Regions from separate parts of the Janthinobacterium goodfellowi genome, predicted to be linked through region 2. Evidence: predicted binding sites of a transcription regulator. Region 2 holds the regulator's gene; the other holds the start of a gene.

Region 1 (9,981 bases), on a different contig from region 2:
ATCAGCGGGTTGATCTCGGCCAGCGAGCAGTCGGTTTCCCAGTAGGCTTTGTACAGGCCTTGCAGGTTGGCGCGCGCGTCGGCGATGGAACCGGCAGGCACGCCGATTTTGGCGGCGATGTCGTCTGCCTGGGCATCGGTCAGGCCTACGCCCGGATCGATGGTCACGTGGTGGATCTTCTCAGGGTGGCTCTCGGCCACTTCTTCGATGTCCATGCCGCCTTCGGACGATGCCATCAGGACGATTTTCTGGGTAACGCGGTCGGTGACCAGCGAAACGTACAGTTCTTGCTTGATGTCGGCGCCTTCTTCCACCAGCAGGCGGTTGACTTTCTGGCCTTCGGCGCTGGTCTGGTGCGTGATCAGCTGCATGCCCATGATCTGGTCAGCGTATTCCTTGACCTGTTCCATCGATTTGGCCACTTTCACGCCGCCGCCCTTGCCGCGGCCACCTGCGTGGATCTGCGCCTTGACAACCCACACCGGGCCGCCCAGGGTTTCCGCAGCCTTGACGGCTTCTTCGACGGACATGCACGGAATACCGCGTGGTACCGTCACTCCGTGCTGCCGGAGGATTTCTTTGGCTTGATACTCATGGATTTTCATGCTGGCTTCCCTTCTGATACTGATTTGTAAAAATACGGTTAGTGGTGCAAAAAAAACAGGAAAAACAGAGCGCCGGGGTCACGCTTTGGCTACCCAGCGCGGGTAATACTGTGCAACCGCCCCGCCATCGGTGCGCAGGGCGTGGCATTTGTCGAGTTGAAACGGCTTTTCATGCGACACGTCAGCATTCGCACCGTCACGGGTCGACCAGACATCGCCGGCAAATGCCTGAACCGTCGCAGTCGGCAAGACTTGCGCCAGTTCGGTCAAATGGGTACAGCCAGCGATTCCCGCCAGGCGCTGTTTCAAGTCGCGGCGGAAATTCTTCAATAAGTTCAAACCGATCAGCGCCCTGTAAGCGGGGCCGATGGTATCGCAAAAACCGGGATAGGGCACGGCATCGGAGGCAGCTTCGGCCTCGACAATGTTCAGTTCGCGATCGACGGTAATGCGTAAATGGAGGTCATGCAGAGGGACGCCGGCGGGACGGGGGCCGGAGGCCAGGGTCGCGTCATAGCTTTTGATATCGGTGATATGGGCGTCAATATCCCACAGGCCGTCGTCGCGCATATACGCTTGGACGTCGATAACGCGGGAGTGCCGTAGGGCGCGCCGGGATACGGGAGTTGACAGGGGCATAAGACCGATGCCGCTTGCGCGGCCATAATTTAGTAAGCAGCCATGTGCCTAAAGCACTCTGTTCGCAGCTTCTACGAACAGCAACCGCACCTGCGGCGCCGCAAAAACCCTAAAAGTGTAGCACAGTAGGCGCCGGTTGCGCCGCAACATAATTTTTCATTGCTTTGATAAAAATATTTCAAAGCATAAAGAATTCACATGGAAATTGACGCTATTATCACGAATGGTGATGATAGATATGGCCGATGAGCGCCGTGGCATCCCTGAAATGGCCGCGCCGGCCCGGCCGACGGCGGCATGGGCTGGCCCGGCCCCACGCAGCGCAACAATATGCCATCCGATCGACAGGCTGGCGGCGAGGAAAATGAACTTACCAGTAAAACAATGATCTGTAGCAAGGCTGCCTGGCAGGCAAGGCATGGTGCAGTCACGAACTGTTGCAGAAGGAACACAGCGGGACGGCCAGCGGCGCGCGCCTAGTCGTCTTCCGGCTCTAGCCCCTTCAAGGCCGCCTGCACGGCGCGCTGGGAAAAGCCGCGCTGCATCAAAAAACGCATCTGCTTGTTGCGCTGCTCCGCATCCTGCGCCACTTGCCCGAATTTGCGGCGCCACACTTCGCAGGCGCGCGCCACTTCCCCTTCGGCCAGGCCCGCCTTGAGTTCCTGCAGCGCTTCGCCGCCTATGCCATGGCTTTGCAGCTCCGCCATGATGCGGCTGTTGCCGAAGCGGGCCGAGCGGCGGTGGATCAGCGACTCGGAAAAGCGCTCCTGCGACAGCCAGTTGGCCTGCTCCAGGCTGTCGAGCAAGGCTTCCACGTCGTCGCCCTCCTGCGCATGGCGCTGCAGCTTGCGCCGCAATTCCATGCGGCTGTGTTCGCGCATCGACAAAAAGCGTAGCGCCCTGCCCTTCAGGCTTAGTTGTACTGCGGCCATACACCCACCTTGTCTTTCATTCCACGATCACATCACCCAAACACAATCGCCGCCCGGCGCAACAGCGCGGGACGGCGATCATGGTCACACCTTGCAGCAAGCCATGCGTAGGTCGGATTAAGCCCCTTGGGCCGTAATCCGACAACATTGTTGACGTCTGTGGTGTTGTCGGATTACGCGCGGCTTTGCCGCGCTAATCCGACCTACTCTGCCTTGGCTTCCGCAGCCTTGGCAGCCTTGTCGGCGGCCTTATCCGCTTTTTCCGGCTTTTCAGCGGCCAGCGGCGGCAGTTCACGCACGCCCAGCGAAGCGCGGACCTTGTTTTCGATTTCGCGGGCCAGCGCCGGACGCTCTTGCAGGAAGGCGCGGGCGTTGTCCTTGCCCTGGCCGATGCGTTCGCCGTTGTAGCTGTACCACGAACCGGATTTTTCCACGATCTTGGCATCCGAACCCAGGTCCAGGATTTCGCCTTCGCGCGAGGTGCCGGCGCCGTACAGGATGTCGAAGTGCGCTTCCTTGAACGGCGGCGCGATCTTGTTCTTGACGACCTTGACCTTGGTTTCGTTGCCGATCACTTCATCGCCGGACTTGATCGAGCCGGTGCGGCGGATATCCAGGCGCACCGAGGCGTAGAATTTCAGCGCATTGCCGCCCGTGGTCGTTTCAGGGCTGCCGAACATCACGCCGATCTTCATGCGGATCTGGTTGATGAAGATGACCAGGGTATTCGTGCGGTTGATGGAGCCGGTCAGCTTGCGCAGCGCTTGCGACATCAGACGCGCTTGCAAACCTGGCAGGGAATCGCCCATGTCGCCTTCGATCTCGGCGCGTGGCGTCAGTGCCGCCACGGAGTCGATGACGACGAGGTCGACGCTGCCCGAACGCACGAGGGCGTCGCAGATTTCCAGCGCCTGCTCGCCCGTGTCCGGTTGCGAGATCAGCAATTCATGCAGGTTCACGCCCAGCTTTTGCGCGTAACCGACGTCCAGCGCGTGCTCGGCATCGATAAAGGCGCAGGTGCCGCCCAGTTTTTGCATTTCGGCGATGGTTTGCAGGGTCAGCGTGGTTTTACCCGACGATTCCGGACCGTAGATTTCCACCACGCGGCCGCGCGGCAAGCCGCCCACGCCCAGCGCGATATCGAGGCCGAGCGAACCGGTCGACACGACTTGCACTTCTTCGATCGGTGCGCTGGCATCCATGCGCATGACCGAACCTTTGCCAAACTGCTTCTCGATCTGCGCCAGTGCGGCGGCGAGCGCCTTGGCTTTTTCCGATGCGGGTACTACAGCTTTTTTATCGTCCATATGTTCTTTCAGCCGTTCTACAGGTGCGGATTCAGGTGACGCATCTACGTGAACCGTGCAGCCTGCGATAGCGCCAGTGGGTTAAATTCTTTACACAGACAGTACTGTATAAAAAAACAGTGATCAATGCAAGCGGAACGTGGATTTGTTTTGAAACAGATCAATACAAGCCTGGTTTTTCACAAAAACTCGCCACCTTGCGGAAAATGAAACACAATACAAGCTTCTACCGCTGCAAGCATAGGAAGCCTCACCATGCGTATTTTACTTGCCGAAGATGACAGCGTGCTGGCCGATGGCCTGACCCGCTCGCTGCGCCAGTCCGGTTATGCGATCGACTACGTCAAGACCGGGCAGGAAGCCGATACGGCCCTGTCCACCCAGGAATTCGACCTGCTGATCCTCGACCTGGGCCTGCCGAAGATGTCCGGCCTGGAAGTGCTGCGCCGCCTGCGCGCACGCGCCTCGCTGCTGCCCGTGCTGATCCTGACGGCCGCCGATTCCATCGAACAACGCGTGAATGGCCTCGACCTCGGTGCCGACGATTATATGGCCAAGCCGTTCGCCTTGTCGGAACTGGAGGCAAGAGTGCGCGCCCTGACGCGCCGCGGCGCTGGCGGCGGCGCCACCATCATCAAGCACGGCCCCCTCAGCTACGATCAGGTGGGACGCAGCGCCTACATCAACGACCAGATGCTCGACCTGTCCGCGCGCGAACTGGGCTTGCTGGAAATCCTGCTGGGCCGCACCGGCCGCCTCGTCTCGAAAGAGCAGCTGGTCGACCACCTGTGCGAATGGGGCGAGGAAGTATCGAACAACGCCATCGAAGTGTATGTACACCGCCTGCGCAAGAAGATCGAGGTGGGCGGCGTGCGCATCGCCACCGTGCGCGGCCTCGGCTATTGCCTGGAGAAATATTCGGAAGCGGCGCGCCTGCAAGCCGAAGCGGGCGAGGCCGCCGCTCCTGCCAACGGTCCCGCCAGCAAGTGAAGGCGCGCGAGGCGCCTGCGGACGAGCCGGACGACGACGACTGGTTCGAGCCGCCCACCACGGAGCAGGATGACACCATCGAGCATTCGCTGTTCGGCGAAATCCTCGACTGGATGCTGGCGCCCCTGCTGCTGCTGTGGCCGATGAGCATCGCCATCACCTATCTGGTGGCCAAAGGCATTGCCAATCAGCCGTTCGACCATGCGCTGGAAGACAGCGTGACAGTGCTGACGCAACAGGTCAAGCAGGCCGATGGCGCGCTGCTTCGCCGCGCGCCGGAAAAGAACAGCAGCGGCCGCGACTTCCTGCGCGGCGACGATATCGACACCCTGTATTACCTGGTGGTGGGTCCGCGCGGCGAATACCTCGACGGCGACCGCGACTTGCCGCCGCCGCAAGACCCCGACAAATACCGCAGCGGCATGGTGCTGTTTCGCAACGACACCATCCACGGCACGCCCGTGCGCGTGGCGTTCAGCTATCTCGATATTCCTGCCGGCAACGACGATGAGCCGAACCGCGCGCTGGTGCAAGTGGCGGAAACCCTGGAAAAGCGCGCCCAGCTGGCCAATGAAATCATCAAGGGCGTGATTTTGCCGCAGTTCATCATCCTGCCCGTGATCCTGGCCCTGGTCTGGTTTGCCCTGGCGCGCGGCCTGTCGCCGCTGGCGCAATTGCAGGAGCGCATACGCGCCCGGCCGCCCGACGACCTCTCTCCCATCGAATCGGGCCAGGTGCCCGAGGAAATCACGCCGCTGGTCGGTTCGCTCAACGAGATGCTGGCGCGCCTGTCCCTGTCGATCGACATGCAGAAACGCTTCATCGCCGATGCGGCGCACCAGATGAAGACGCCGCTGGCCGGCATGCGCATGCAATCGGAGCTGGCCCTGCGCCAGACCGACCACGACGAGATCCACCGCTCGCTGCTGCAGCTGGCGAAAAGTTCGGAAGCGGCCACGCGCCTGGTCAACCAACTGCTGGCCCTGGCGCGCGCGGAAAACCAGCCGCAGGCGGGCACGGCATTCGAGCCGATCGAACTGAGCGAACTGGCGCGCGGCGTGGTGCAGGACTGGGTGCAAGCCTCGTTTGCCCAGCATATCGACCTGGGCTTCGAACAGCCCGCGTATTCGATCATGATTTCCGGCAATGCCATGATGCTGCGCGAGCTGCTGAGCAATCTGATCGACAATGCCCTGCGCTACACGCCAGCTGGCGGCAGCGTCACGGTGCGCGTGCGCAGCACCCTGGAACTGGCCATCCTGGAAGTGGAAGATACGGGCCCCGGCATTGCGCCGGCCGAACGGGCCCACGTATTCGAACGCTTTTACCGCATTCTTGGCAGCAATGTCGACGGTAGCGGCCTGGGCCTGGCCATCGTGCGCGAGATTGCGCAGCAGCACGGCGCCGAAGTCGATATTTTTAACAATCCGCGCGCCACGTCGCCGAAGTTGCCAGGCACCCTGCTGCGCCTGAGCATCGCCCTGCTGTTGCCGGAAGCGCCAGAAGAGGATGACATCACGTATGGATAAACCCAGCCTTTCCGCAACGCCGCCGCAGCCGGCGCGCACGCCCGGCCCCGAGCTGCAGGCGCGCCGCGATGTGCACTGGCGCAAGACGCGGCGCCTGACGGCCATCCTGCTGCTGGTCTGGCTGCTGACGGGCTTCCTGACCGTGTTCTATGCGCGCGAGCTGTTGCACCTGAACCTGTTCGGCTGGCCCCTGCCCTTCTACATGGCGGCCCAGGGCGCCTCGCTCGTGTACCTGGCCATCATCGCCTTCTATGCCTGGCGCATGCGGCGCCTCGACCGGGCTTTTCATGCCGAGGAGCAAGCATGAGCGGCCAGCGCAGCTTCTTTGCGCGCCTGTGCCGCTACTACCTGCTGTTTACCGCCGGTTTCGCCGCCTTCCTGCTGGCCCTGTCTGTGCTGGAACAGGAAGGCATGCCGCGCGCGTGGATCGGCTACCTGTTCATGCTCGTCACCATCACGCTGTACGCCACCATCGGCGTCATCAGCCGCACCTCGAACGTCACCGAATACTATGTGGCGGGACGCCGGGTGCCGGCCATGTTCAACGGCATGGCCACGGCCGCCGACTGGATTTCGGCCGCCAGCTTCATCAGCCTGGCGGGCGGCCTGTACCTGAACGGCTTCGACGGCCTGGCCTTCATCATGGGCTGGACGGGCGGCTATTGCCTGGTGGCGCTATTGATCGCCCCCTACCTGCGCAAGTTCAGCCAGTACACGATTCCCGATTTCCTCGCAGCACGCTACGGCAGCGGCACCGACAAACGGGGCGCCAGCGTGCGCGTGGTGGCCGTGGCCGCCACCATCATCGTGTCGTTCACCTATGTCGTGGCGCAGATCTACGCCGTCGGCCTGATCGCCTCGCGCTTCACGGGCGTGGATTTTTCCGTCGGCATCTTCCTGGGCCTGGCCAGCATCCTCGTCTGTTCCTTTCTGGGCGGCATGCGCGCCATCACCTGGACGCAGGTGGCGCAGTACATCATCATCCTCGTCGCCTTTCTGATTCCCGCCATATGGCTGTCGGTCAAGCATGCGGACAATCCCGTGCCGCAGATCGCCTACGGCAAGGTATTGCCGCAACTGAGCGCGCGCGAACACGTGCTGGAAACGGACCCGAAAGAAAACGAGGTGCGCGCCATCTTCCGCCAGCGCGCGCAAAGCTACCAGGCGCGCATCGACGGCTTGCCCGGTTCCTGGGAGCAAGGCCGCCTGACGGCCCAGCGCCAGCTCGATAGTTTGCGCCAGCGCAATACCTCGCTGTTCGATATCCGCAACGCGGAGCGCACCCTGATCGCCTATCCCAAAAGCCCCGACGAGGCACGCGTGCTGTGGCAGGCGATGCAGGCGCAAAACCGGAAACGCGCCGAACCGATCATTCCGCACGCGCAGCCGTTTCCCGCCGCCGACCGCGAGCAGTCCGACATCAAACGCAACAATTTCCTGGCCCTCGTGTTTTGCATGATGCTGGGCACGGCCGCCCTGCCCCACATCCTCATGCGATCGTACACCACGCCCTCCGTGCACGAAACGCGCGTCTCCGTGTTCTGGACGCTGTTCTTCATCCTGTTGATCTATCTCACGATTCCCGCGCTGGCCGTGCTGGTCAAGTACGATATCTACTCGGCGCTGGTGGGCACGCAATACGCGAACCTGCCCACCTGGGTGTCGTACTGGGCCAATGTGGACAAGCTCAGTCCCCTGATCAGCATCGTCGACGTCAACCGCGACGGCATCGTGCAACTGGCGGAAATTTCCATCGACGCCGACGTGCTGGTGCTGGCCACGCCCGAGATCGCCGGCCTGCCCTATGTGATTTCCGGCCTGGTGGCGGCCGGCGGCCTGGCTGCCGCCCTGTCGACGGCCGACGGCTTGCTGCTGGCCATCTCCAACGCCCTGTCGCACGACATCTATTACAAGGTGGTCGATCCCAGCGCCTCGACGCAAAAGCGCGTGACGATTTCCAAACTGCTGCTGCTGGCCGTGGCCTTCATCGCCGCCTATGCCGCTTCGCAAAAGCCGGCGGACATTTTGTCGCTGGTGGGCGTGGCCTTCTCCCTAGCCGCCTCGACCCTGTTTCCGCCGCTGGTGCTCGGCGTCTTCTGGCAACGCGCCAACTACCAGGGCGCGCTGGCCGGCATGCTGACGGGCTTTGGCGTGTGCCTGTATTACATGCTGCACACGAGCACCATGCTGGGCGGTAATGCCAGCGGTCAATGGTTTCATATCGCGCCCATCTCCGCCGGCATCTTCGGCGTGCCGGCCGGCCTGGCCGCCGCCATCCTGGTCAGCTGGCTGACGCCGGCGCCGGGACGGCGCAGCAGAGGGCTGGTCGAGCACATCCGGGCGCCGGAATGAGCTTCCATCTTTCAATTTTCTTTCCAGGTTACCCCACACCATGCTCCAGGTTCTCTTGCGTCTGCTCCATCTCTTGGCCGCCTGCGCCAGCCTATTGGCCATCTCCGCACAGGCGCACACCGCCGTCGCCCCGCCCCTGTCGGCCTTCTTCGCCAACCCCGAATTCAGCGCCCCCCAGCTGTCGCCCGATGCGCGTCACCTGGCCGTGAAAGTGAGCGGCGCGAACAATCGCGAACGGCTGGCCGTCGTCAACCTGCTCGATAACAGCATCAAGGTCGTGGCGCAATTCAGCGATGTCGACGTGGGCGACGTCGAATGGGTCAACAACGAGCGCCTGATCCTGAACACGCGCGACCGCCAGACGGCGCCCGGCGACATGCGTTTCGGGCCGGGCCTGTTTGCCGTCAACCGCGACGGCAGCAACTTTCGCCAGCTGGCCGCCCGCAGCGCCATGCCCGATGCCTCCACCTCGATCTATAAACTGCTGCCCTGGCATACCTACCTGACGGGCCAGCGCGGTGCGCAGGATACTGCTGCCGTGTATGTGCGCAGTACCGTGTACGCCTCGACGGGCGAAGTCGACTATGAAGGCTTGCGGCAGCTCGATACGCTCACGGGCCGCAGCACGAGCGTCAAGCCGCCGGGCAAGGTGCGCCGCTGGCTGCTCGACCAGCATGGCGAACCGCGCCTGGCCGTCACCCGGGAGCGCAATATCGAAAGCATCATGTACCGGGAACCTGACGGCGGCGTCTGGCGCACGCTGGCGCAGTTCGACGCCTACCTCGGCGGCGCCAATGCCTTCACCCCGCTATCCTTCGGTCCGGACGGCACCTTGTACGTGAGCGCCCGCATGGGCAGCGATACGCTGTCCGTGCATGCCTACGACCTGGCCAGCGGCAGCATCAAGCCCACGCCCATCATCTCGCTCGACGGGTATGACTTCAGCGGCAATCTGATCGTCCGGCAAGGCAAGCTGCTGGGCGTGCGCCACCTCAGCGATGCGCGTGCCACGCGCTGGTTCGATCCCGCCATGACGGCGACCCAGGCGCGCATCGACGCCCTGTTGCCGTCGACCATCAACCTGGTCTCGCTGGCGGCCCGCCCCGCCACGCCCTTCATGCTGGTGACCTCGTATTCCGACCGGCAGCCGGGCAAATTCTCGCTGTTCAATAGCGATACGGGCAAGCTGAGCATCATCGGCGAGACGCAGCCGCTCATCCAGCCGGCGCAGATGAGCGAGCAGCAGCTGGTGCGCTACACGGCGCGCGATGGCCTGGCCATTCCAGCCTGGCTTACCGTGCCCGCCACGAGTTCTGGCAAGCAGCTACCGCTTGTCGTGCTCGTGCACGGCGGCCCGTATGTGCGCGGCAGCTCCTGGCAATGGAATGCCGAAGTGCAATTTCTTGCCTCGCGTGGCTATGCCGTGCTGCAACCGGAGTTTCGCGGCAGCACAGGCTTTGGCGCCAAGCATTTTCGGGCCGGCTGGAAACAATGGGGCTTGAAGATGCAGGACGATCTCGCCGACGGCGCGCGCTGGGCCATCGCGGAAGGGATCGCCGATCCGCGCCGCATCTGCATCGCTGGCGCCAGCTATGGCGGCTATGCTGCCCTGATGGGCCTGGTCAAC
Region 2 (9,981 bases):
CAGCAGCTTTTTCCAGTTCGGCGCGCTTGACTTCGAATTCAGCCACAGCGGTTGCCGTAGCACGACGTGCCAGGCGTTGTGGGATCAGGAAGTTACGTGCGTAACCGTCTTTGACTTTGACGACTTCGCCGAGGTTACCGACGTTAACAACTTTTTCTAACAGAATGATTTGCATAGTTCTTCTCCAGGAATATCTGACCGATTAAGCGTGGTGCAGATCGGTGTATGGCAGCAGCGCGAGGAAGCGAGCGCGCTTGATTGCGGTGTCGACTTGGCGCTGGTAGTGCGCTTTGGTACCGGTCAGGCGTGCTGGCATGATCTTGCCGTTTTCCTGGACGAAGTCTTTCAGCGTGTCGACGTCTTTGTAGTCGACTTGCTCAACGTGAGCTGCCGTGAAGCGGCAGAACTTCTTACGTTTGAACAAAGGGTTTTGCTGTTTGCGTTTTTCTTTAAGCTTGAGCTTATTTTTGTCGAACTTTTTACCGAATGCCATGTCAGGCTCCTGTATCTAAAATGCGCTAGTCAGAATTGACTGCACTAAAATCAATGATGTGAAACACCAAACTCTTGCTGTTGCGGCTCTTCCTGGCCAGGAAACCCGTGAACTGATACACCCCGCCCAAGCTTGCCTGGCTGAACCTGCCTGAAATTTCGCCAGCGGCTAGCGCGGCAACATCAAACTCGGTCAAACGGGCAATCCCTGCTTCCATCTGCTGCGAACTGTGTTGCAATACTGCATTCACAATCGGCAGCCCTGCCGGGGTATAGCGCAATATTTCGCGCTCGGCAATGATGGCGGTGACTTGTAGCTGGTTCAGCGCACGATCCTGGTCAAGAATTAAGCTGCTGCTGCGGCTGGAGCGGCTGCTGGTGCTTCGGTGCGGTGGCTTTTGGCCGCGTCTTCGCGTTGTACCGATTTCATCATCGGCGAAGGAGCTGTTTCAGCTTTCTTCATTTTAACGGTCAGGTGACGCAACACGGCATCATTGAATTTGAATGCTGTTTCCAACTCGACCAGGGTCTCGTTGTCGCATTCGATGTTCAGGCAGATGTAGTGTGCTTTAGGCAGCTTTTGGATCGAGTAAGCCATTTGACGGCGGCCCCAATCTTCCACGCGGTGAACCGAACCGCCGCGGGTGGTTACGCTGGCTTTGTAGCGTTCGATCATCGCGGGCACTTGCTCGCTTTGGTCCGGATGGACGATAAAGACTATTTCATAATGACGCATGCAAACTCCTTCAGGTCGGATTGATAATCGCCCACCCCGGCGTCAAGACGGGTGTGGGAAGGTCAGCCGAAGATTATAACCGCCTTTTGCAAACGTTTCAATCATTCCTTCCACCAGCGCGCGAAAAGGCCGCGCGCCACCGCACTTTCCGCCCGTGGACAAGTATTTCTTGCGAAATTCGCCGAAAACACGGAAATCCCCTTGCATAGTGGACGATACTGTACAAAAATACAGACTGTTCATATAGACAGCATTTCAGTATGCACCCACCGCTCATGATCAAGCTGACAGCACGACAAGAACAAATCCTGAACCTGATCAAGGACGCGATTGAAAACACGGGCTTTCCTCCCACCCGTGCCGAAATCGCCAATGAACTGGGTTTCAAATCGGCCAATGCGGCCGAAGAGCATTTGCAGGCCCTGGCCCGCAAGGGCGCCATCGAGATTTCGCCCGGCACCTCGCGCGGCATCCGCCTGATCGGCGCGGCGGCCGAAGCGCCGCCATCGAAAGTGCCGGCGGCGCTGCTGATGTCGCTGCCCCTGATCGGCAGGGTGGCGGCCGGTTCGCCCATCCTGGCCCAGGAAAACCTGGAAGCGAGCTACAACGTGGACCCGGCCCTGTTTTCGGCCAAGCCCGACTTCCTGCTGAAGGTACGCGGCTGGTCCATGCGCGACGCCGGCATCATGGATGGCGATTTACTGGCCGTCAAGAAGGTCGACAGCGCCAAGAACGGCCAGATCGTCGTCGCCCGCATCGGCGACGAAGTCACCGTCAAGCGCTACAAGAAGACGGGCTCCGTCATCGAACTGCTGCCGGAAAACCCGGACTTCAAGGTCATCACCGTGTCGCCGGAAGATGAATTCGCCCTGGAAGGCCTGGCCGTGGGCTTGATGCGCAGCTGGCATTAAACGACTGCACACAAAAAGGGCCGCAACAGCATGACTGTTGCGGCCCTTTTCATTTGTCCGGCGACTTATACATCGAGTGCCTGGCGGAAATCCTCGAGCAGATCCACCTCATCCTCGATGCCGACGGAGACGCGGATCAGCGATTCGGCGATGCCCATGCTGGCGCGCCGCTCGGCACCCATCTCATAGAAGATCGTATGGGCGACTGGAATGACCAGGGTGCGCGTGTCGCCGAGGTTGCTCGCTGGAATGGCCAGATTCAAACGATTGAGGAAATCGAAGCAGTCGATGCCATCCTTCAATTCAAAGCTGAACAGCGAACCATAGCTGCGGAACAAGTCCGTCGCCAGCGCGTGCTGCGGGTGCGACGCCAAGCCCGGGTAATGCACGGCCGCCACGCGCGGGTCGGCGGCCAGCATGGTGGCCAGCGCCAGGGCGTTCGAACAGGTACGGTCCATGCGCAAGGCCATGGTTTCCGCGCCGACGGCGATATGGTGCGCCGCTTCCGGCCCCAGCGAGGCGCCGAAGTCGCGCAAGGCCTTGGCGCGGATTTGCGCGATGCCCCACTGCACGGGCGCCGCCTTCTTGTAATTCTCGAAAATATTCGGATAGCGCGTCCAGTCGAACACGCCCGTGTCCGTCAAGCTGCCGCCCAGCGCATTGCCGTGGCCGCCGATGGATTTCGTCAGCGCATTGACCACGAGGCCCGCGCTCACGGCTTTCGGGCGGAACAAATACGGCGTCGTCATGGTGTTGTCGACGATGTACAAGATGCCCTTCTCGCGGCACAACTCGCCGATCTTTGCCAGGTCGGCGATCTGCGTGCGCGGATTGGCGATGGTTTCCACGAACACGATGCGCGTGGCCGGCGTGATGGCGGCCGCCACGTTGGCCACCTCGGTGGCGTCGACGAAAGACACGCCGATGCCCTGGCCCGTCACCGTTTGCCACAGGCTGTTGGTGTTGCCAAACAAAAAGGCCGACGACACGACATGGTCGCCCGCGCGCAGCAAGGACTGCACCACGGCGCCGATGGCGCCCATGCCGGTGGCGAAGCACAGGGTCGCCACGCCATCTTCCATGTTGTTGACCTTGTCTTCCAGCGCGGACACGGTGGGGTTGCCCTGGCGGCCATAGCGGAAGCCCGGCTCCTTGCCCTGGAATACGGAAGCGAGCTGGCGCGCATCGCCATAGCCGAACGCGACGGAGGTGTGCACGGGCTTGTGCAGCGAGCCATGCTCGATGCCCTTGCGGCGGTCGTTATGCAGGATGGTGGTGGTAAAGCCGTAGTTTTTTTTATCGTTCATGATCGCGGAGCAAAAAAAGCCCGGCGCTAGCCGGGCAAGATGATTACGCTTCTGTCGTTGCCAGGTTCAGGTTCAGCTGGGAACGCGGCGTATCTTCGGGTGCTGCCGCCTTCGGATGGTGGCGCGCATATTCCAGGCGGTCCAGATATTCCTGCGACACGTCGCCCGTCACGTACACGCCGTCGAAGCACGAGGCCTCGAAGTTGGTCAGGGCCGGGTTGACGTCGGCGATCGCCTGCTTGAGCGCGCCGATATCCTGATAGACCAGGTAATCGGCCGTGATTTCGCGGCACACTTCTTCCGTCGTGCGGCCGTAGGCGATCAGCTCGTCGCGCGTCGGCATGTCGATGCCGTACACGTTCGGGAAGATCACCGGTGGCGCGGCCGAGGCGAAGATGACTTTCGTCGCGCCCGCTTCACGCGCCATCTGCACGATTTCACGGCTGGTGGTGCCGCGCACGATGGAATCGTCGACCAGCAAGACCACTTTATCCTTGAATTCGGAGGGAATCGCGTTGAGCTTCTGGCGCACGGATTTCTTGCGCGCCGCCTGGCCCGGCATGATAAAGGTGCGGCCAATGTAGCGGTTCTTGATGAAGCCTTCGCGATACTCGATGTTCAGCGCCATGGCCAGCTGGATGGCGGCCGGACGCGAGGAATCGGGAATCGGCATGACCACGTCGATATGCACGCCAGGCAGTTCGGCGCGGATCTTCTCGGCCAGGTATTCACCCATTTTCAGGCGCGTGGCGTACACGGAGGCGCCGTCGATGACGGAGTCGGGACGGGCCAGGTAGACGAATTCGAACACGCACGGGTTCAGGCTGGCGTTGTCGGCGCACTGGGCGCTGTGCAATTTCTTGTCGGCATCGATAAAGACGGCTTCGCCGGGACCGATGTCGCGCACGAAGCGGAAGCCCATGCCTTCCAGAGCCACGGATTCGGAAGCGATCAGGTATTCGGGACCCTGCTCCGTTTCATTGATGCCCAGGCACAGCGGACGGATGCCGTGCGGGTCGCGGAAGGCCAGCAAGCCCACGCCGGCGATTTGCGCGACGGCCGCGTAACCACCCTTGACGCGGCGGTTCAGCACGGTAACGGCCTTGAAGATGGCTTCCGGGTCCAGGTTCAGGCCCGTCGTCGCTTCCTGGATTTCATGCGCGAGCACGTTGAGCAGCACTTCCGAGTCGGAATCGGTATTGATGTGGCGGCGGTCGTTCTTGAACATTTCCAGCTTCAACTGTTCCCAGTTGGTCAGGTTGCCATTGTGCGCCAGGGTGATGCCGAACGGCGCATTCACATAGAACGGTTGCGCTTCCTCTTCGCTCGACGAACCGGCCGTCGGGTAGCGGCAATGACCGATGCCCGAGTTGCCTTGCAGCGAACGCATGTTGCGCGTACGGAAGACGTCACGTACGAGGCCGTTGGCCTTGTGCATGGAAAACATACTGCTGTGATTGGTCGCAATCCCTGCCGCGTCCTGACCGCGATGTTGCAGAAGCAACAATGCATCATAGAGCAATTGATTGACAGGTTGATGGGAAACGACGCCGACGATGCCACACATGGTGTGCTCCTAAACTGTGCTACTGATTTTAAAAAAAATTCAAAATTTCACATGCTGCGCGTAAGCGGCAGGCAGATAAGGCTTGATGGCGCGCGCGCCCTGCTCCGCGAGCGGGCTGAGCTGCGCGTTTTTCCAGAATGGCTGCTGCGGTATGGACGTCATGCCACACAAGATGACGGCGGTCAGCACGATCACAAGGCCCCGCGCCACGCCGAACAGGCTGCCCAGGGTGCGGTCGGCCAGGCTCAAGCCCGTCACCTTGACGAGCGCGTCGACCGTCATGGACAGCAATCCCATCAAGATGCGCACGCCGATGAACAGCACCACGAAGGCCAGCAATAAACGGATGGCTTCGCCCGGCACGGCTTCCGGCAGGAATTTCGCCAGGGTGGCGCCATAGGCGTTGGCAATGACGAACGCCACGATCCAGCTGACCAGGGACAGTATTTCCTTGACCAGGCCGCGCATCATGCTGATCAGCACGGACGTCACCAGCACGAACAGCACCAGGTAATCGAAGATCGTCACGCGCGTTCAGCCTTGCATCGTCACGCCGGCACCAGCGAGCCGCCCAGGCCCAGCTTTTGCAGCTTGGCGCGCGTCTTTTCCGCGTCTTCGCGGCTGCCGAACGGGCCAACCCGCACGCGGATGCGCTCGCCAGCAGGGCTGGAGACTTTCTGCGTGTACGACTTGATGCCCGCTTCGCGCAGCTTGTCCTGCAATTCATCGACCTTGTCCTGCGTCGCCAGCGCCGCCACCTGCACCACGAACTTGCCGCTGCCGGCATCGTGCGCTTTGTCCTGCACCTTCTCTTGCGGCTTGTCTTGCGGCTTGCCTTCCAGGATCGCCAGCGCGCGCGCGGCATCGTCGGCCGATTGCGCCGGCTTGGCAGGCTTCGGTTCAGGCTTGGCTTCCGGTTTTACCTCATGCTTGGGTTCCGGCTTGGTCTCGGGCTTGGGCTCGTGTTTCGGCTCCGGCTTGGCTTCGTGCTTCGGCTCGGGTTTCGGTTCCGGTTTCGGCTCCACCTTCACCGGCTTGGGCTCAGGCTTAGGCTCGGGTTTCGGTTCCACGTAGGCCGGCTTGAGCGGTGCAGGCTGGGCGGCGGCCAGCACGGGCGCCGGTGTGGGCTTGGCCGCAGGCGGCAACGGCGCGTCGACGATTTCCTCGGACTGGTCCAGGCCATTCGATGCGGCCCGGGCAGGAACGGCCGGCACGGGCGCCGGTGCAGGCGCCGCCTTTTCCTTCGAAGGAATGTCGATGGCGATATCGTTGAACGGCGCTTTCGGCTCGGAATCGAGCAGCATCGGCAAGCCGACAGCCACGCCCAGGGCCAGGGCGATGGCCCCGACCAGACGGCGGCGTGCGCGCTTTTTTTCAGGCAAGACCGGGTCCGGCGCTTCCTTGCCGCCACGGCGCGAACCGCCACCACCGGAGGTGTTGGCGGCGCGTTTGCGGGTCGGCGACTGCGCTTCGCCAGGGACATAAAAGCCGCTGTCTTCGCCAGAGGATTCTTGCTTGTTTTTAAACAGTTTCGAGAACAAGCCCATGCGTGATTTTCAGTCGAGTGCGTTTCAGTGAAGTGAGGATTTTCGGGCCTTCATCACGCCGGCGACGGTGAGGAAAGAACCAAAGACCACAATTCTATCATTCTCACCGGCCCGGCTCATTGCATTTGCAAAAGCTTGTGCCGGATCATCGAAAATAGACACAGTATGTTCGCTGCTGTCGGGCTTATCTTCGAGCATGATCTGCACCTTGGCGGCCAGTTCGGAGGCCGTGGCCGCGCGCGGCGAAGGCAGGCCCGTCAGGCACCAGTGGTCGACGTGCTCGCTCATGGCGGCCAGCACGCCATCGATATCCTTGTCCTGCATGGAACCGAACACGGCATAGGTGTACGGGTGGAACCCCATATTGCCCAGGTTCTGGTTCAGCGCCGACGCCGCGTGGGGGTTGTGCGCCACGTCGAGGATCACGCTGGGGCGGCCAGGCAAGACCTGGAAGCGGCCCGGCAGCTCCACCGTCACGAGGCCCGTGCGCACTTCCTGCGCGCCCACTGGCAGTTTCAGCTTCAGCACTTCCAGCGCGGCCAGCACGGCCGTCGCATTGAGGATCTGGTTGGCGCCGCGCAAGCTCGGGTAGGCCAGCGAATTGCGGCGCTGCTCGCGCCCGCCGTAGTTCCACTGCTGCTTGTCGCCCGAATAGTTGAAATCGCGGCCCATCAGCCACAGGTCGGCGCCGATGGCCTCGGCATGGTCGATCAGCGACTGCGGCGGCACGGGGTCGCTGCAGATGGCTGCCTTGCCCGGACGGAAGATGCCCGCCTTTTCAAAGCCGATCGCTTCGCGCGTGTCGCCCAGGTAATCCGTGTGGTCGATGTCGACGCTGGTGACGATGGCCACGTCGGCATCGATCACGTTGACGGCGTCCAGGCGCCCGCCCAGACCCACTTCCAGGATGGCCACATCGAGCTTGGCCTGCGACAGCAGGTGCAAAATCGCCAGTGTAGTGAATTCGAAATATGTGAGCGGCGTGTCGCCGCGCACGGATTCAACAAAGTTGAAGCTGGCGACAAGCTGTTCGTCGCTGGCCATCTCGCCCAGCACGCGGGCGCGCTCGTTAAAATCGAGGAAATGCGGCTTGATGTACAAGCCCACTTTGTAGCCAGCACGCAACAGCACGGATTCCAGCATGGCGCAGGTGGACCCTTTGCCATTCGTGCCCGCCACCATGATCACGGGGCAAGTAAAAGCGAGCTGCATGCGCGCCTTGACGGCTTGCACGCGGTCCAGGCCCATGTTGATCTGGGTTTCCGAATGGCGGTTTTCCAGCAAGGCGAGCCAGTCCGGCAAGGTGGTGGGGAGGTTTTGCATGGGAGACTTCTTGATGAGGAGACAGTGCGCGAGGCGCGGAGACGGTGTTGCGTGGCAACCGGGCGGGTCCGCAGGACGCCGCCCGGCCTGTTACGTTGGCGTTACGCCAAGACTTCCACAGCCTGGTTTTGCAACAAGGCCAGCAGACGGGCGATTTCTTCGCGCATCTTGCGACGGTCGACGATCATGTCGACGGCGCCCTTGGTGACGAGGAACTCGGCGCGCTGGAAGCCTTCCGGCAGTTTTTCGCGCACGGTGTTTTCAATCACGCGCGGCCCGGCAAAGCCGATCAGCGCTTTCGGTTCGGCGATGACCACGTCGCCCATGAAGGCGAACGAGGCGGACACGCCGCCCATGGTCGGGTCGGTCAGCACGCTGATGAATGGCAATTTCTTTTCCGACAGCTTGGTCAGCATGGCCGTGGTTTTCGCCATCTGCATCAGCGACAGCAAGCCTTCCTGCATGCGCGCGCCGCCGGTGGCGGTGATGCAAATGAACGGCACTTTCTGCTCCAGCGCGATCTGCGCGCCGCGCACGAAGCGCTCGCCCACGACGGAGCCCATGGAGCCGCCCATGAATTCGAATTCGAAGCACGCCACGACCACCGGCAGGCTCATGATGGCGCCGCCCATGACGACCATCGCATCCGTCTCGCCCGTCGCTTCCATGGCGGACTTCAGGCGATCCGGGTATTTCTTGCTGTCCTTGAACTTCAGGGTATCGACGGGCAGGATTTCCTGGCCGATTTCATAGCGGCCGCCCGCGTCGAGCAGGCTGTCGAGACGTTCACGCGCGCGGATGCGCATGTGATGGTCGCATTTCGGGCACACGTGCAAATTCGATTCCAGATCCGTACGGTACAGCACGGCTTCGCACGACGGGCACTTGACCCACAGGCCTTCCGGCATGGTCTTGCGCGCGGCGGCATCAGAACGCTGGATGCGCGGTGGCAGCAGTTTTTCCAACCAACTCATATTTTCTCCTTGGGCCCTTGTAGGGGTAGCGTCGGTGGACGCCCCCGGCAGACGGTCAACGGCGACGCCCTGCGGGGCGCCACCAAAAATTTTATCTATTGCACAATAACAGGCAAATCAGTGGCCGAAGTGTAGCCGTTTATCGCCGGGCTGTCGAACTTTGCCGCCGCCCGAGCTTGCGTAAACAACAAGCTTGCTCAGGCGTCCAGTGCGGCGCGGATGCCTGCCGTAAAGCTGCGCACGGCGTCGACGGCGCCCCCTTCCGGGGCATTTTCAATTTCCTGGATGATGCGGCTGCCGATCACGACGGCATCGGCCACCTTGGCCACGGCCTTGGCCGTGGCGCCATCGCGGATGCCGAAGCCCACGCCGATGGGTAATTTTACATGCTGGCGAATGGCCGCGAGGCGCTCCGCCACCTGTTCCGTATCAATGTTACCGGCACCCGTGACGCCTTTCAGCGACACGTAATAGCTGAAACCGCCGCCAACCTTGGCCACTTGCGCGATGCGCTCTTCGGTCGAAGTGGGTGCCAGCAGGAAAATCAGATCGAGTCCCGCCGCGCGCATGGCGGCCGCGAATTCCTCGCACTCTTCCGGCGGATAGTCGACGACGATAGCGCCATCGGCGCCGGCCGCTTGCGCCGCTGCAATGAAGGCGGCGCTGCCGATGCGCTCGATGGGATTCGCATAGCCCATCAGTACCACGGGCGTCGTCTGGTTCGTTTCACGGAACTGGCGCACGTAGCCGAACACGTCGTGGATGCCGACATTGAATTTCAAGGCCCGTTCGCAGGCGCGCTGGATGACGGGGCCTTCGGCCATGGGGTCGGAAAACGGCACGCCCAACTCGAGCACGTCGGCGCCGCCCTCGACGAGCGCGTGCATCAGGGGTACGGTGGCGTCCGGGCCGGGGTCGCCGGCGGTAATGAAGGTGACCAGGCCGGTCTTGTTATTGGATTTTAATTGGGCGAAGGTGGCGGCGATACGGGACATGGTGAGCTTTCTTTATCGGTGGAGGATGTCGGCTTACGCGCTGGCGCGCTAAGCCGACCTACGTGTTATTGAAAATTGACAGTTGTTTAACTGAAATTCAATCCCATGCGCTCCGCCACGGTATGCATG

Evidence for each region. Region 2 encodes LexA, which represses DNA repair genes until DNA is damaged. Its sites were predicted from a motif close to ACTGTATNNNNATACAGT; they were not measured.
Region 1: the regulator LexA is predicted to act here: its motif matches at 3,587-3,604, upstream of recA (recombinase RecA).

The regions. Positions count from the first base shown of each region.
Region 1 is NZ_JBNYXN010000006.1:158,822-168,802, forward strand. Features, by position in the region: gene sucC (ADP-forming succinate--CoA ligase subunit beta) at 1-605, opposite strand, end outside; gene ACQ4WQ_RS21890 (DUF2889 domain-containing protein) at 684-1,244, opposite strand; gene ACQ4WQ_RS21895 (hypothetical protein) at 1,401-1,664, opposite strand; gene recX (recombination regulator RecX) at 1,721-2,176, opposite strand; gene recA (recombinase RecA) at 2,380-3,483, opposite strand; gene ACQ4WQ_RS21910 (response regulator) at 3,739-4,473, shown strand; gene ACQ4WQ_RS21915 (sensor histidine kinase) at 4,470-6,002, shown strand; gene ACQ4WQ_RS21920 (DUF4212 domain-containing protein) at 5,995-6,309, shown strand; gene ACQ4WQ_RS21925 (sodium:solute symporter family protein) at 6,306-8,354, shown strand; gene ACQ4WQ_RS21930 (alpha/beta hydrolase family protein) at 8,395-9,981, shown strand, end outside.
Region 2 is NZ_JBNYXN010000001.1:627,529-637,509, reverse strand. Features, by position in the region: gene rplI (50S ribosomal protein L9) at 1-175, opposite strand, end outside; gene rpsR (30S ribosomal protein S18) at 203-493, opposite strand; gene priB (primosomal replication protein N) at 519-818, opposite strand; gene rpsF (30S ribosomal protein S6) at 839-1,228, opposite strand; gene lexA (transcriptional repressor LexA) at 1,504-2,139, shown strand; gene ACQ4WQ_RS02875 (cystathionine gamma-synthase family protein) at 2,205-3,446, opposite strand; gene purF (amidophosphoribosyltransferase) at 3,490-5,013, opposite strand; gene ACQ4WQ_RS02865 (CvpA family protein) at 5,053-5,541, opposite strand; gene ACQ4WQ_RS02860 (SPOR domain-containing protein) at 5,562-6,560, opposite strand; gene folC (bifunctional tetrahydrofolate synthase/dihydrofolate synthase) at 6,585-7,883, opposite strand; gene accD (acetyl-CoA carboxylase, carboxyltransferase subunit beta) at 7,985-8,857, opposite strand; gene trpA (tryptophan synthase subunit alpha) at 9,055-9,852, opposite strand; gene trpB (tryptophan synthase subunit beta) at 9,939-9,981, opposite strand, start outside.